DNA from 4 places in the Rahnella sp. JUb53 genome. Region 3 is predicted to be linked to each of the others. Evidence: predicted binding sites of a transcription regulator. Region 3 holds the regulator's gene; each other region holds the start of a gene.
What was found. Region 3 encodes PurR, which represses purine synthesis genes. Its sites were predicted from a motif close to CANGCAAACGTTTGCNTG; they were not measured.
Positions count from the first base shown of each region.

Region 1 (3,199 bases), on a different contig from region 3:
AAAGCCAGCATGCCGATGAAATGCATGGACCAGATACCGATGCCCATTGCAATGGCGCCACCAATTAACCAAAGTCGGGAAGCCCTTCCCTCCGTGGTGGCAACCCGGCCAGCCATATCAAGCGCGGTATAAGAGGCAAGCATTGCAACAATGAACGAAAACATGACAAGCACATTGTTGTAATTACTGGAAAACATGTGAGGCTCCACAAACATAGAGTCGAAAGCGACGGGCTGATTTTTTTATCCGGCGATAATGGCATTAAGAATTATTAAAGGCGAATGAAGTTACGATAATTTTTTTCGTGTAATTAAGATTAATCCGTAAGTAATTTTAATCAAATAAAAAGATTTTTTGCGGTATTAATCCGGATGAAAGAAAGGGTTTTTAAACGAATGTGATACGGCCTGCGAAACCGTTGTCTATAGTTAACAGATAATTAAATACGACAGGGCAGAAGACGTTTATGTTAACAGTTCATCATTTGGATAACTCCCGATCACAGCGAATCTTATGGATGCTCGAAGAACTGAGCGTACCTTACGAAATCAAACAGTATCAACGTGATAAGAAATCCATGCTGGCACCGGAATCGCTGAAAAAAGTGCATCCTCTCGGCAAATCACCGGTACTGGAAGATAACGGCATGATCCTCGCGGAATCTGGCGCCATTATTGAGTATCTGCAGGAAGTGTACGATGAGGCAGGCACGCTGAAACCGACGGCGTTCGCGGAGCGCCAGCAGTATCGCTACTGGATGCATTATGCCGAAGGTTCGCTGATGCCGCTGCTGGTCATGAAGCTGATTTTCAGCCGTCTGGGCAAGCCGCCAATGCCGTGGCTGATCCGCCCGATTGCCGGTGCGATCGGACAGGGTGTGCAGAAAAACTATCTGGATAAACAGATTTATACCCACATGGATTATCTGGAACAACATCTGACCACGCATCCTTATTTCGCGGGTTATCAGTTCAGCGCAGCGGACATTCAGATGAGTTTCCCGGTAGAAGCCATAAACGCCCGCACCGGTCTGGGAAAATACCCACATTTAAATGCATGGCTTTCCAATGTGACAGCCCGACCGGCTTATCAGCGGGCTCTGGAAACCGGTGGCCCTTTGAATATCCTGCGTTAATGGTTTTTAAGTCCTCAGAAATTTAAAGGGGGAAGCGTTTTGGTTTTTTATCGCCGGAACGTATTCCCTTTTTATATTTCACAGCGGGCTCTTTGCGGGTGTGGAATTTGCCCAATGAACGCCATCAGAAAATAAACCTTAATAAACGTCCTGTTATTTTTATCTCCGGTCTTTTACCTCCCGGCATAGCCTATTCATCCTGATTTGCTGTCTCTCTTTCTCATCGCCACGAAGCGTGCGCAACCGTTACCGCACAGCAAATCGCCAGGCGGACAGATTTGCACCACAACCGCGTTTTTATTGACCAGACAACGGTAAATTGTCGTCATTCACAGTTGATGTGTGGTAATTAAAAACGAGATAATCGTTTGCGTTAATTTTTGTCCCGCCATACGCGATGCGAGTTAAACGTTTGCCTTGCCGTTCTGACGCCCGTTTCGGCGATTTCAGGCGACAAATAGGGAAGTGAACGTGCAGAAACGGTTTCATAATGACCACGCCGGCTAATCAGCAGAGACATTCAGAGGAATTTTCATGTCGAGTCAACACACTCAGACGGGCAGCGCCGTTGCGCCAAAGGGCCCGTTTGATGCTTTTTTCAAAATCAGTGCGCGTGGCAGTAACGTTCGCCAGGAAGTGATCGCCGGCTTAACGACGTTTCTGGCGATGGTGTATTCGGTCATCGTTGTACCGTCAATGCTTGGCAAAGCGGGTTTCTCGCCAAGCGCCGTGTTTGTCGCGACCTGTCTGGTAGCCGGTTTCGGCTCCCTGCTGATGGGCCTGTGGGCTAATCTGCCGCTGGCGATTGGTTGCGCCATCTCTCTGACTGCCTTTACCGCCTTTAGTCTGGTGCTCGGCCAGCACATCAGCGTGCCGGTTGCCCTCGGCGCGGTATTCCTGATGGGCGTATTGTTCACCATTATCTCGATGACCGGCATCCGGTCGTGGATTTTGCGCAACCTGCCAACCGGCGTTGCGCACGGAACCGGCATCGGTATCGGCCTGTTCCTGTTGCTGATCGCGGCCAACGGCGTCGGCCTGGTGGTGAAAAACCCGCTGGACGGTTTACCTGTCGCGCTTGGCGCCTTTACTTCTTTCCCGGTGATCATGACATTGCTCGGACTGGCGGTGATTTTCGGCCTTGAGAAACTGCGTGTGCCCGGCGGCATTTTGCTGGTGATTATCGCGATTTCCATTATTGGTCTGATTTTCGATCCTGCCGTGAAATATCAGGGTTTGTTCGCGATGCCTTCTCTGGCAGGTGCTGACGGCAAATCGGTGATTTTCGATCTCGACATCATGGGCGCGCTGAAAGCGGCGGTATTGCCAAGCGTTCTGGCGCTGGTGATGACCGCGGTGTTTGATGCCACCGGCACTATCCGCGCAGTAGCCGGTCAGGCAAACCTGCTGGATGAAAACGGCCAGATCATCAGCGGCGGCAAAGCGCTGACCGCAGACTCCGTGAGCAGCATTTTTGCCTCGCTGGTTGGCGCATCACCGGCAGCGGTTTACATCGAATCGGCAGCCGGTACGGCAGCGGGCGGCAAAACCGGCCTGACCGCAACGGTCGTCGGCGTGCTGTTCCTGCTGATGTTGTTCCTGTCTCCATTGTCTTATCTGGTACCGGCTTACGCTACCGCACCGGCGCTGATGTACGTCGGTCTGCTGATGCTCAGCAACGTGACCAAACTGGATTTCACCGATTTCGTGGATGCGATGTCAGGATTGCTGTGCGCGGTGTTCATCGTGCTGACCTGTAACATCGTGACCGGCATCATGCTCGGTTTCAGCTCGCTGGTGATTGGCCGTATTTTCTCCGGCGAATGGCGGAAACTGAACGTGGGCACGGTGGTGATCGCCGTGGCGCTGGTGGTGTTTTATGCGGGCGGCTGGGCGATTTGATGCCAGGCCGGGTATCAGGCGGATTTGGCCGGTTGCACTGGCGGGCTGACTGAGAAAATTTTGGTTTTTGCCGGTTGCACCGGCGGGCCGAGAAAATTTCGGTTTCTCACGTGCGGTGATCGCTTAACGCGCTGCGCCCAAACCGACCAGAGGGGAAAGGCT
Region 1 is NZ_SLYT01000007.1:79,113-82,311, forward strand. It holds gene EC840_RS16870 (bifunctional diguanylate cyclase/phosphodiesterase) at 1-197, opposite strand, end outside; gene EC840_RS16875 (glutathione S-transferase) at 467-1,135, shown strand; gene EC840_RS16880 (NCS2 family permease) at 1,670-3,037, shown strand.
Region 1: the regulator PurR is predicted to act here: its motif matches at 1,537-1,554, upstream of EC840_RS16880 (NCS2 family permease).

Region 2 (3,199 bases), 100 kb from region 3:
AGGAAATTATCAACGCGACAGTAAAATCAGTCGCACTGAACCTTAATCGCCAGACCACCACGCGACGTTTCACGGTATTTTGAATTCATATCTTTACCGGTTTCGTACATGGTTTCGATCACTTTATCCAGAGACACTCTTGGCTCGCTGGTGCGGCGCAGTGCCATCCGGGCAGCGTTAATCGCTTTCACCGAAGCAATGGCATTACGCTCAATGCACGGCACCTGAACCTGTCCGGCTACCGGATCACAAGTCAGACCGAGGTTGTGTTCCATACCAATTTCGGCAGCGACACACACCTGCTCAGGGCTGCCGCCCAGCAATTCCGTTAGACCTGCTGCCGCCATCGAACAGGCTACGCCCACTTCGCCCTGACAACCGACTTCTGCACCAGAAATCGACGCATTCATTTTATACAAAATGCCGATAGCGCCGGAGGTCAGGAAATAGCGCAGGTAAATGTCAGGGCTGACCGACTGAATAAACTGGTCATAATAGGCCAGTACCGCCGGCACAATGCCGCATGCACCGTTGGTTGGCGCAGTCACTACGCGTCCGCCTGCGGCATTTTCTTCGTTAACTGCCAGCGCAAACATATTCACCCAGTCGATCACGTTCATCGGGTCACTGGAAAGCTTATCGTTTGACACCAGCATCCGGCGCAGAGCAGACGCACGGCGCGGTACCCGCAGCGGCCCCGGCAACACGCCTTCAGTATTCAGACCGCGATCGATACACGCCTGCATGGTGTGCCAGATCTTCTCGAAATACTGGTCGATCTCCTGCTTACTGTGTTGCGCCAGCTCGTTCTTCATCACCAGCCCGGATAATGACAGGCCGGTTTCCTTACATTTAGCCAGCATTTCACTGGCCGAATTAAAGCTGTAAGGCACGGTGACTTCGTCGAGAACCGGCTGACCGAAGTGTTCGTCATCGACAATAAAACCGCCGCCGACGGAATAATACGTTTTGCTGTAAATCATTTTATCGCCAGCAAACGCATGGATTTGCATGGCGTTCTCGTGGCGTGGCAAATTCTCACCGCGGAACACCATGCCGGTATCACGCGGGAAATCTACTTCATGCTGAGTGGTGCCCAGCGGCAAACGCTCACGTTGCTCAACGTCGCGGATAAAATGGGGAATTCCGTCAATGTCGACGGTGTCTGGCTGATTACCGGCCAGGCCTAAAATAATGGCGATATCTGTGTGGTGGCCTTTGCCTGTCAGAGACAAAGAACCAAAAACGTCCACGGCGACACGCGTAACGGCAGGCATCATGCCCTTTTCCAGCAGGTCGTCAGCGAACTGTTTACCGGCTTTCATCGGGCCCAAAGTATGGGAACTGGAAGGGCCAATCCCGACCTTGAACATGTCGAAAACGCTAATCACGTCGAATACTCCTGTAATAGATTGCGGCAGGGAACGGGATCCCTGGCTTCCATAAATGAACCACAGCGAGATTTCGTCTTTATGGACGGCTCTCTTGTTCTTATGGATAGACTTATAGTTTAAAAGGGCTGAGAGGCAAAAGTTTCATTTTTCGCATGAAATAAACTTATTTGATGCAAAAGTGTGATCGCTATGTAATCAGAGCGCTCAGACTTCGACCTGTCCGGCGAGCTGGCGGATGATAGCGGCGGTGAGACCCCAGACAAATTGCTGCTGATACCAGGACAAATAAACGCGGTGATGAATGCCCCTGCGATGAATATCAAGCGGGTGATAACGAGCCAGATCAAAAGCTTCACGCAGCGGCATTTCAAATAACTCGGCGACTTCGTCTTCAGCCGGATGCAGCGGCACATCGACGGGTAACAGCCCTACTACCGGTGTGACCCGAAAACCGCTGCTGCTATCCTGCGGCGAAAGTGTGCCTAATACATAAACCTGTTCAGGCGGAATGGCGACTTCTTCCTGCGCTTCACGCAAGGCCGTGGCGATAATCGACGCATCAGAAGCATCCGCCGCGCCGCCGGGAAAGGCGACTTGTCCCGCGTGTTTGCGCAGCTGATCTGATCGGCGTGTCAGTAACAGCGTAGGTTCGGGGCGGCATATGATCGGGATCAGCACCGCAGCGTGACGGGTTCCGCGCAGCGCCGGTGCGGGCTGGCGAGGTTGCTGCAACTGAAAGCGCAATATGAAATCTTCAACAGCGGGGGAAAGTGTCTGAATTGGCGCATGTTGTTCCAGCAAAGTCACGATGATGTTTCTCCTAACTGAGGCAGAATTCGGGCAATCTTATCAAAAGTTTCCTGATATTCTGCCTGTTCCTGACTGTCCGCCACAATCCCGCCGCCTGCCCAGCAATGAATTTTTCCCTGCGACGTGAGTAACGTGCGGATGGTGATGTTGCTGTCCATGGTGCCGCAAAAGCTGATATACGCGATGCTGCCGCAATAGCCGTTGCGGCGATGTGGCTCGAGTTCTTCGATGATTTCCATTGCACGCACTTTCGGTGCGCCGGTAATGGAACCGCCGGGGAAACAGGCGCGTAACAAGGCCGCAGGATGGCACTCTTGCGGTAACTGCGCAGTGATGGTGCTGACCAGATGATGCACCGCCGGAAACTGCTCTACCACAAACAGTTCCGGCACGCGCACGCTGCCGGGTACGGCGACGCGCCCGATGTCATTACGCAGTAAATCTACAATCATCAGGTTCTCGGCACGATCTTTCTCCGATCCTGCCAGACGTTTTGCCTGTCGCGCATCTTCTGTCGGATCTTCGCAACGTGGCAGGGTGCCTTTAATCGGTCGTGTCTGAATCTGGTTTTCTTTAAGCCAGATAAAACGCTCCGGCGAGAGGCTGAGAACGGTGTTTTGCGGCAGACGCAGAAATGCTGAGAAGGGCGCACGGTTGGCCTGATTCAGACGCAGAAAAGCCTGCCATTCATCGCCGTCGTACTGCGTGGAAAAACGTTGCGCCAGATTGATCTGATAACAATCGCCGTCGCGGATATATTCCTGAATCTGCCTGAACTTTTGCCCGTATTCTTCGCGGCTCATATTCGCCTGCCACGGCGCATTCAGCCGGAAAGGCGCTGACGCAGAGCGGATTTGCTGATGCTCATCAAGCCAGCGCAAACGTGCAGAAATATCGCCATGACAAATCAATGTTAAACGCTGCAAATGATGATCGGCGATCAGCGCCCAGTCATAAATCCCGACAGCCATATCGGGCAACTCAATATCGCGTAT
Region 2 is NZ_SLYT01000001.1:224,513-227,711, forward strand. It holds gene EC840_RS01140 (L-serine ammonia-lyase) at 27-1,391, opposite strand; gene EC840_RS01145 (CoA pyrophosphatase) at 1,599-2,201, opposite strand; gene pabB (aminodeoxychorismate synthase component 1) at 2,198-3,199, opposite strand, start outside.
Region 2: the regulator PurR is predicted to act here: its motif matches at 1,419-1,436, upstream of EC840_RS01140 (L-serine ammonia-lyase).

Region 3 (3,199 bases):
TGTGCTGCTCTTTACCCAGCTGTTTCTTAATATGGCTCATGCATCGCCACAGACCCGCGTCTCTGCCGATCAGCGGAAGAGTCATGTTAATTCCGTGACGCCGGAAGAACGGCGAAAGCGAAAGACAGTGGCGGCGAAAACCAGTAAAAAAACAAAAGTCGCACCGGTGACAGAGAAAAAGACTCAGGAAAAAGCATCAAAATCGAAGAAGGTCAGCAGCACCGAACTGGTCAAACGCAAGACAACTTCTGAGAAAAGCGTAAAAACGACCCGGGCCGAAAGCAAAAAAGAAAAAACACTCAGGACAACGCGGGCCGAGAAAAAGACAGATAAAGCCACTAAATCACGAGCGCTTGCCAAAAACAGCAGTGAAAAAATCAGCAAGAAAGAAGCGTATGGCCGACACCGCAAAGGCAAGAAGTTACGCGAAGAAGACACCAAACCTATTACGCTGAGTGCGACACATAAAAAACGCTATCAGCATGCACAACAAACGGCGATGACTAAGCTGATGCACCAGGTCGGCAAACCTTATCGCTGGGGAGGAACTTCTCCGAATACCGGTTTTGATTGCAGCGGTCTGGTCTATTACGCTTACAAAGATTTGATCCGCATTAAAATGCCGCGCACGGCAAACGAGATGTACCACCTGCGCGATGCAGCGCCGGTGAAACGTGGCGAACTTGAAAGCGGTGATCTGGTGTTCTTCAGAATCAACAACCGCGGCGCAGCGGATCATGTGGGTGTTTATGTTGGCAACGGCAAATTCATCCAGTCGCCAAGAACCGGTGAAGACATCAAAATCACCTCACTGGGCGACGATTACTGGCAAGACCACTATGTTGGCGCACGTCGGGTGATGACCCCAAAAACAATCCGATAATAAACAATTCGTTAAGTCTGAGGTTTCGCTAATCAGCCATTGAATAGCACTTAACGAAGAGTTTCTGCAGGGAAGAGTATCGGCGGTAACGGTCACTGCGTAAAATTGAAAAGGGCGATTCCTGTGAAAGGTATCGCCCTTTTTTGTTGCGTCTCACTACTGTCTCACTGCCAGATTAGTTCATCACTGCCGTGAAGCTGAAAGCGATAATCATGAGCAAAGCGCATACCGTGGTGATCAACGATAATTTCAGGTTGCTGTCCATCAAACCCCCTTTCGGATCAAGTTGTGGCGTTTCTTTTAGCCACACTAAATGTGTGCCAACGCATTTTCGCATAATTCACTTTTAAAATCCTCTGCTGAATGAAAATGTGAACATGACAATTTTACTTCCACTTTCATGCATTATAAGAGAAAATTGTCGGTTAACACGCCTGTGTGCCGGTCGATTTCACCCGAGAGCATTTCACGCCTCATTCTGAAGAATCCACCCAATGATTACACTGCCCTTTTAGATGTCCGCAGTGTAATCAACGCAAGCAAACGATTAACATAATGCTAACGTGCTGAAGCACGGAAGTTCAGGAGTCATTCTTTACATGGCAACGATTAAAGATGTCGCAAAGCGCGCTGGCGTTTCCACTACAACCGTGTCGCACGTCATCAATAAAACACGTTTCGTCGCCGAAGAAACCAGGGAAGCGGTGCTGCTTGCCATTAAAGAGCTACATTATTCTCCGAGCGCCGTAGCCCGTAGTCTTAAAGTGAATAACACCAAGACGATTGGTCTGCTGGCAACCTCCAGTGAAGCGCCCTATTTTGCCGAGGTGATTGAAGCCGTCGAGAACAGCTGCTTCTCCAAAGGCTATACGCTGATCTTGTGTAACTCGCACAACAATCTGGAAAAACAACAGGCCTATCTGCAGATGCTGGCGCAAAAACGCGTCGATGGTCTGCTGGTCATGTGCGCGGAATACCCTGACGAATTACTCAATATGCTTGAAGAGTATCGTTCGATTCCGATGGTGGTGATGGACTGGGGCGAAGCGCGTAAAAACTTCACCGACAGCATTATCGATAATGCTTTCGAAGGCGGTTATATGGCCGGACGCTATCTGATCGAACGCGGGCATCGTGATATTGGCGTGATCCCGGGACAGCTGGCGCGTAACACCGGCGGCGGTCGTTTCCAGGGTTTTGTCAAAGCGCTGACGGAAGCCAATATCCCGCTTCGCGAAGAATGGGTGGTTCAGGGCGATTTCGAGCCGGAGTCAGGTTATCAGGCGATGCATAAGATTCTGATGCAGAAACAACGCCCCACCGCCGTCTTCTGCGGGGGCGATGTCATGGCAATGGGCGCAATTTGCGCCGCTGATGAGCTCGGATTGCGCGTCCCGCAGGATATTTCGGTGATTGGTTACGATAACGTGCGTAATGCGCGGTACTTCTCTCCGGCACTGACGACCGTGCATCAGCCGAAAGAACGGTTGGGTGAGATGGCCTTTACTATGTTGCTCGACCGCATCGTCAGCAAACGTGAAGAATCACAGACCATCGAGGTGCATCCGAAACTGGTTGAACGTCGTTCGGTGGCCGATGGCCCGTACCGCGACTATCGCCGTTAATGCTTGCCTTTAATCTTACATAACGCCTGCTTTTGCAGGCGTTTAATTTCTCAGTCCCGCAGCCATTCACGGTTCATCGTTTCTGTATCACCCATATATTCCAGCAACCACGCCAGTGAAGGTGACGGATTGCTCTGGTCCCACGTCAGGCAACATGGGCTGTCAGGGAAGGTATTCTCCAGCGCCAGAACCTGCAATGTCTGCTGTTCAATGTGGTGGCTCACGCGATGTACCGGCATCATTCCTACGCATAAACCTTCACTCAGACATTCAAGCGCGCAGGTCCAGTCCGGCACAACCAGACGCCGCTGGTTATCAAGCGTCCAGGTATCACGCTTGGGCAACGTCCGCGAGGTATCTTCAAGACACAATGCGGGATAAGGCCTGAGCTGGTCATCACTGAGCGCACCCGGTAACTGCGCCAGCGGATGCTGCGGGCTGACCACGCAGTGCCAGTCCATAAACCCCATGTCGCGAAAACTGAAACGACCACCAACCGGTATCGCCCGCGTCGCACCGATTGCCACATCAGCACGTCCGTCAACCAGTGCGTCCCACACACCATTAAACACTTCGGAATGAATAATCAGTTCCGTATCAGGAAAATGACGATAGAAATCCAGCACCAGTCGCCGGGTTCTTGCCGGTTTAACAATTCTGTCGACAGCAATACGTAACTCGCCCCGCCAGC
Region 3 is NZ_SLYT01000001.1:328,420-331,618, reverse strand. It holds gene EC840_RS01620 (C40 family peptidase) at 1-883, shown strand, start outside; gene purR (HTH-type transcriptional repressor PurR) at 1,483-2,508, shown strand; gene punR (DNA-binding transcriptional activator PunR) at 2,559-3,199, opposite strand, start outside.

Region 4 (3,199 bases), on a different contig from region 3:
AACAGGAACCGCCAGACCGGTTTTTCGCCGAGTAATGCTTTCCACGAAATGGCCGGCGCACCGCTGGTTCGCGGTTCTCCCACCGGTTTTACGCTTGGGCGCAGTAACATGCCCAGCAACATGGCAGCCACGCCTGCGGTCAGCGTATAGAGGATCGCGTTGTGCCCGTAGACCTCCACCAGTTTACCGGTGACCGCCGAGCCAATCACAAAGGCAATCGAGCCCCAGACGCGCACTTTGCCGTAATCCATATTGATCTGGCGTTGCAGCGTACCGGCCAGCGCATCGGTCAGCGGAACCAGCGGACCAAAGAACAGGCTGAAACCGGCAATGTTGATCATCAGCCACGCCCAGCCGTTGCCAAACCAGAACCCGACGGCAAACGCCAGCGTGAGCAACGCGAGGATGCGTAAACCGGTGATGAGATGCGAAGGGTCTTTGATGGAGGGAGAAATGATTAACGTGCCAAGAAAACGGGCGACTAAACCGGCGCCGAGCAACAGGCCGATGCTTTCGGAGGAAATACCCTCGCCTTTAAGCCATAAGCCCCAGAAGGGAAGAAAAATACCGTAACTGAAAAAATAGGTGAAATAACTGAGTGCAAGCCAGCGCGTGGAACGCAATTCCATAAATCCTCCGGTGTGAGGCCAATACTTTGACAAAGCTCACAATCGCTAGCAATCCGCAGACGCTTTCATACTCCAGTAATGTCTGCCAGCTCACAAATTCTGATAGATGCCCATAAAAAAACCCGCCGGAGCGGGTTTTAGCAGCTTTACGGCTTCGCAAATATTACGCGTAAACCGGGAAGCGTGCACAGATGTCGAGAACTTTCTGTTTAACGCGTTCGATAGTGCCTTCGTCGTTCACGTTGTCCAGCACGTCGCAGATCCAGCCAGCCAGTTCACGCGCTTCAGCTTCTTTAAAGCCGCGACGGGTGATAGCCGGAGTACCGATACGTACACCGGAAGTCACGAACGGGCTCTTCGGATCGTTAGGCACGCTGTTTTTGTTCACAGTAATGTTAGCGCGGCCCAGTGCGGCATCGGCTTCTTTACCGGTCAGGTTTTTATCAACCAGATCCATCAGGAACAGGTGGTTGTGCGTACCGCCGGAAACCACTTTGTAGCCACGTTCCAGAACCACAGCGACCATTGCCTGAGCATTTTTAGCCACTTGCTGCTGGTAGGTTTTGAACTCAGGTTCCATCGCTTCTTTCAGTGCTACCGCTTTACCGGCAATCACGTGCATCAGCGGGCCGCCCTGGCCACCAGGGAAGACAGCGGAGTTCAGTTTTTTGTAGAACTCTTCATCACCGCCTTTCGCCAGAATCAGACCACCGCGTGGGCCAGCCAGCGTTTTGTGCGTGGTGGTGGTCACGATGTGCGCGTGCGGAACCGGGTTCGGGTAAACGCCCGCAGCAATCAGACCGGCAACGTGTGCCATGTCGACGAAGAAGTAAGCACCAACGCTGTCGGCGATTTCACGCATTTTTGCCCAGTCAACGATACCGGAGAACGCGGAGAAACCGCCGATGATCATTTTTGGTTTGTGCGCTTCGGCCTGACGTTTTACGTCGTCATAATCGATGTCGCCGCTTTCGTCGATGCCGTAAGGCACCACGTTGTACAGTTTACCGGACAGGTTAACCGGTGAACCGTGCGTCAGGTGACCGCCATGGCCGAGGTTCATCCCCAGAATGGTGTCGCCCGGTTGCAGCAGTGCGGTGTAAACCGCGAAGTTCGCCTGTGAGCCGGAGTGTGGCTGAACGTTAGCGAAATCTGCACCGAACAATTCTTTTGCACGGTCGATAGCCAGTTGTTCAACGATGTCGACGTACTCACAACCACCGTAATAACGTTTGCCCGGATAGCCTTCGGCATATTTGTTGGTCAGCTGCGAACCCTGAGCCTGCATAACACGCGGGCTGGTATAGTTTTCTGACGCAATCAGCTCGATATGTTCTTCCTGACGAACAACTTCTTTTTCCATTGCTGCCCACAGCTCAGCATCATAATCGGCAATGTTCATTTCACGCTTTAACATCCGCATCTCCTGACTCAACAAACTAAAAATAAAAGCCCCTTCCGGGTTCTGCGCAACAGTGTAAATGTTTAAGCGCCCTTCGGATAGGGTCAGTTTGAGGTTTTTAGGCAAACGATTGGCTCCAGATACAGCAAGGCTTTGATCTGCGAACCTCTGCCCGTAATCAAGGGATAAATATTCATCTGAACATGTACAAATTTCAGCTTTGTGACTCAGCCCCCATCGCACTGCTCCATCACACTCTTCACCTTAAAAAGCCCTTACCCCTTTAGGGGGGTTTACAGAAATTGTGGGTTTATATAAGATGTATTTAAAATACATGTTTAATGAAATCGACAAAGACACGGAGTTCACTATGCTTGATTCAGCCACTATCGCTACCGTTAAATCCACTATTCCTTTGCTTGCAGCGACCGGTCCGAAACTCACCGCGCACTTCTACGACCGCATGTTCGAGCACAATCCCGAGCTCAAAGACATCTTCAATATGAGCAACCAGCGCAACGGCGATCAGCGTCAGGCGCTGTTTGATGCCATCTGTGCTTACGCCGCCAATATCGAAAATCTGGCGGCACTGTTGCCTGCGGTGGAGCGCATCGCGCAAAAGCACACCAGCTTTACCATTCAGCCGGATCAATACAACATTGTCGGCGAACATCTGCTGGCAACGTTGGATGAAATGTTAAGCCCGGGTCAGGAAGTGCTGGATGCGTGGGGCAAAGCCTACGGCGTGCTGGCGAATGTGTTTATCAACCGTGAAGCAGAGATTTATCAGGACAGCGCAGAAAAAACCGGTGGCTGGCGCGGTACGCGTGAATTCCGCATCGCCGAAAAACAACCGCAAAGTGAACTGATCACCTCTTTCCTGCTGGAACCTGTCGATGGATTGCCGGTGGTGGATTTCCAGCCGGGACAATATCTGGCGGTGTATATCCGCGATGCCTCGCTGGAAAATCAGGAAATCCGTCAGTATTCCCTGACGCAGGCACCGAACGGTAAAACCTACCGCATTGCCGTTAAACGCGAAGGCCAGGGCGCGGTATCAAACTTCCTGCATCACTTTGCGCAGCCGGGCGACATCATTCATCTGGCAGCCCCGCACGGCGATTTCTTTATGGATATCAGCGATACCACGCCGGTCGCGCTGATTTCT
Region 4 is NZ_SLYT01000010.1:28,014-31,212, forward strand. It holds gene EC840_RS20215 (3-phenylpropionate MFS transporter) at 1-629, opposite strand, end outside; gene glyA (serine hydroxymethyltransferase) at 793-2,046, opposite strand; gene hmpA (NO-inducible flavohemoprotein) at 2,366-3,199, shown strand, end outside.
Region 4: the regulator PurR is predicted to act here: its motif matches at 2,151-2,168, upstream of glyA (serine hydroxymethyltransferase).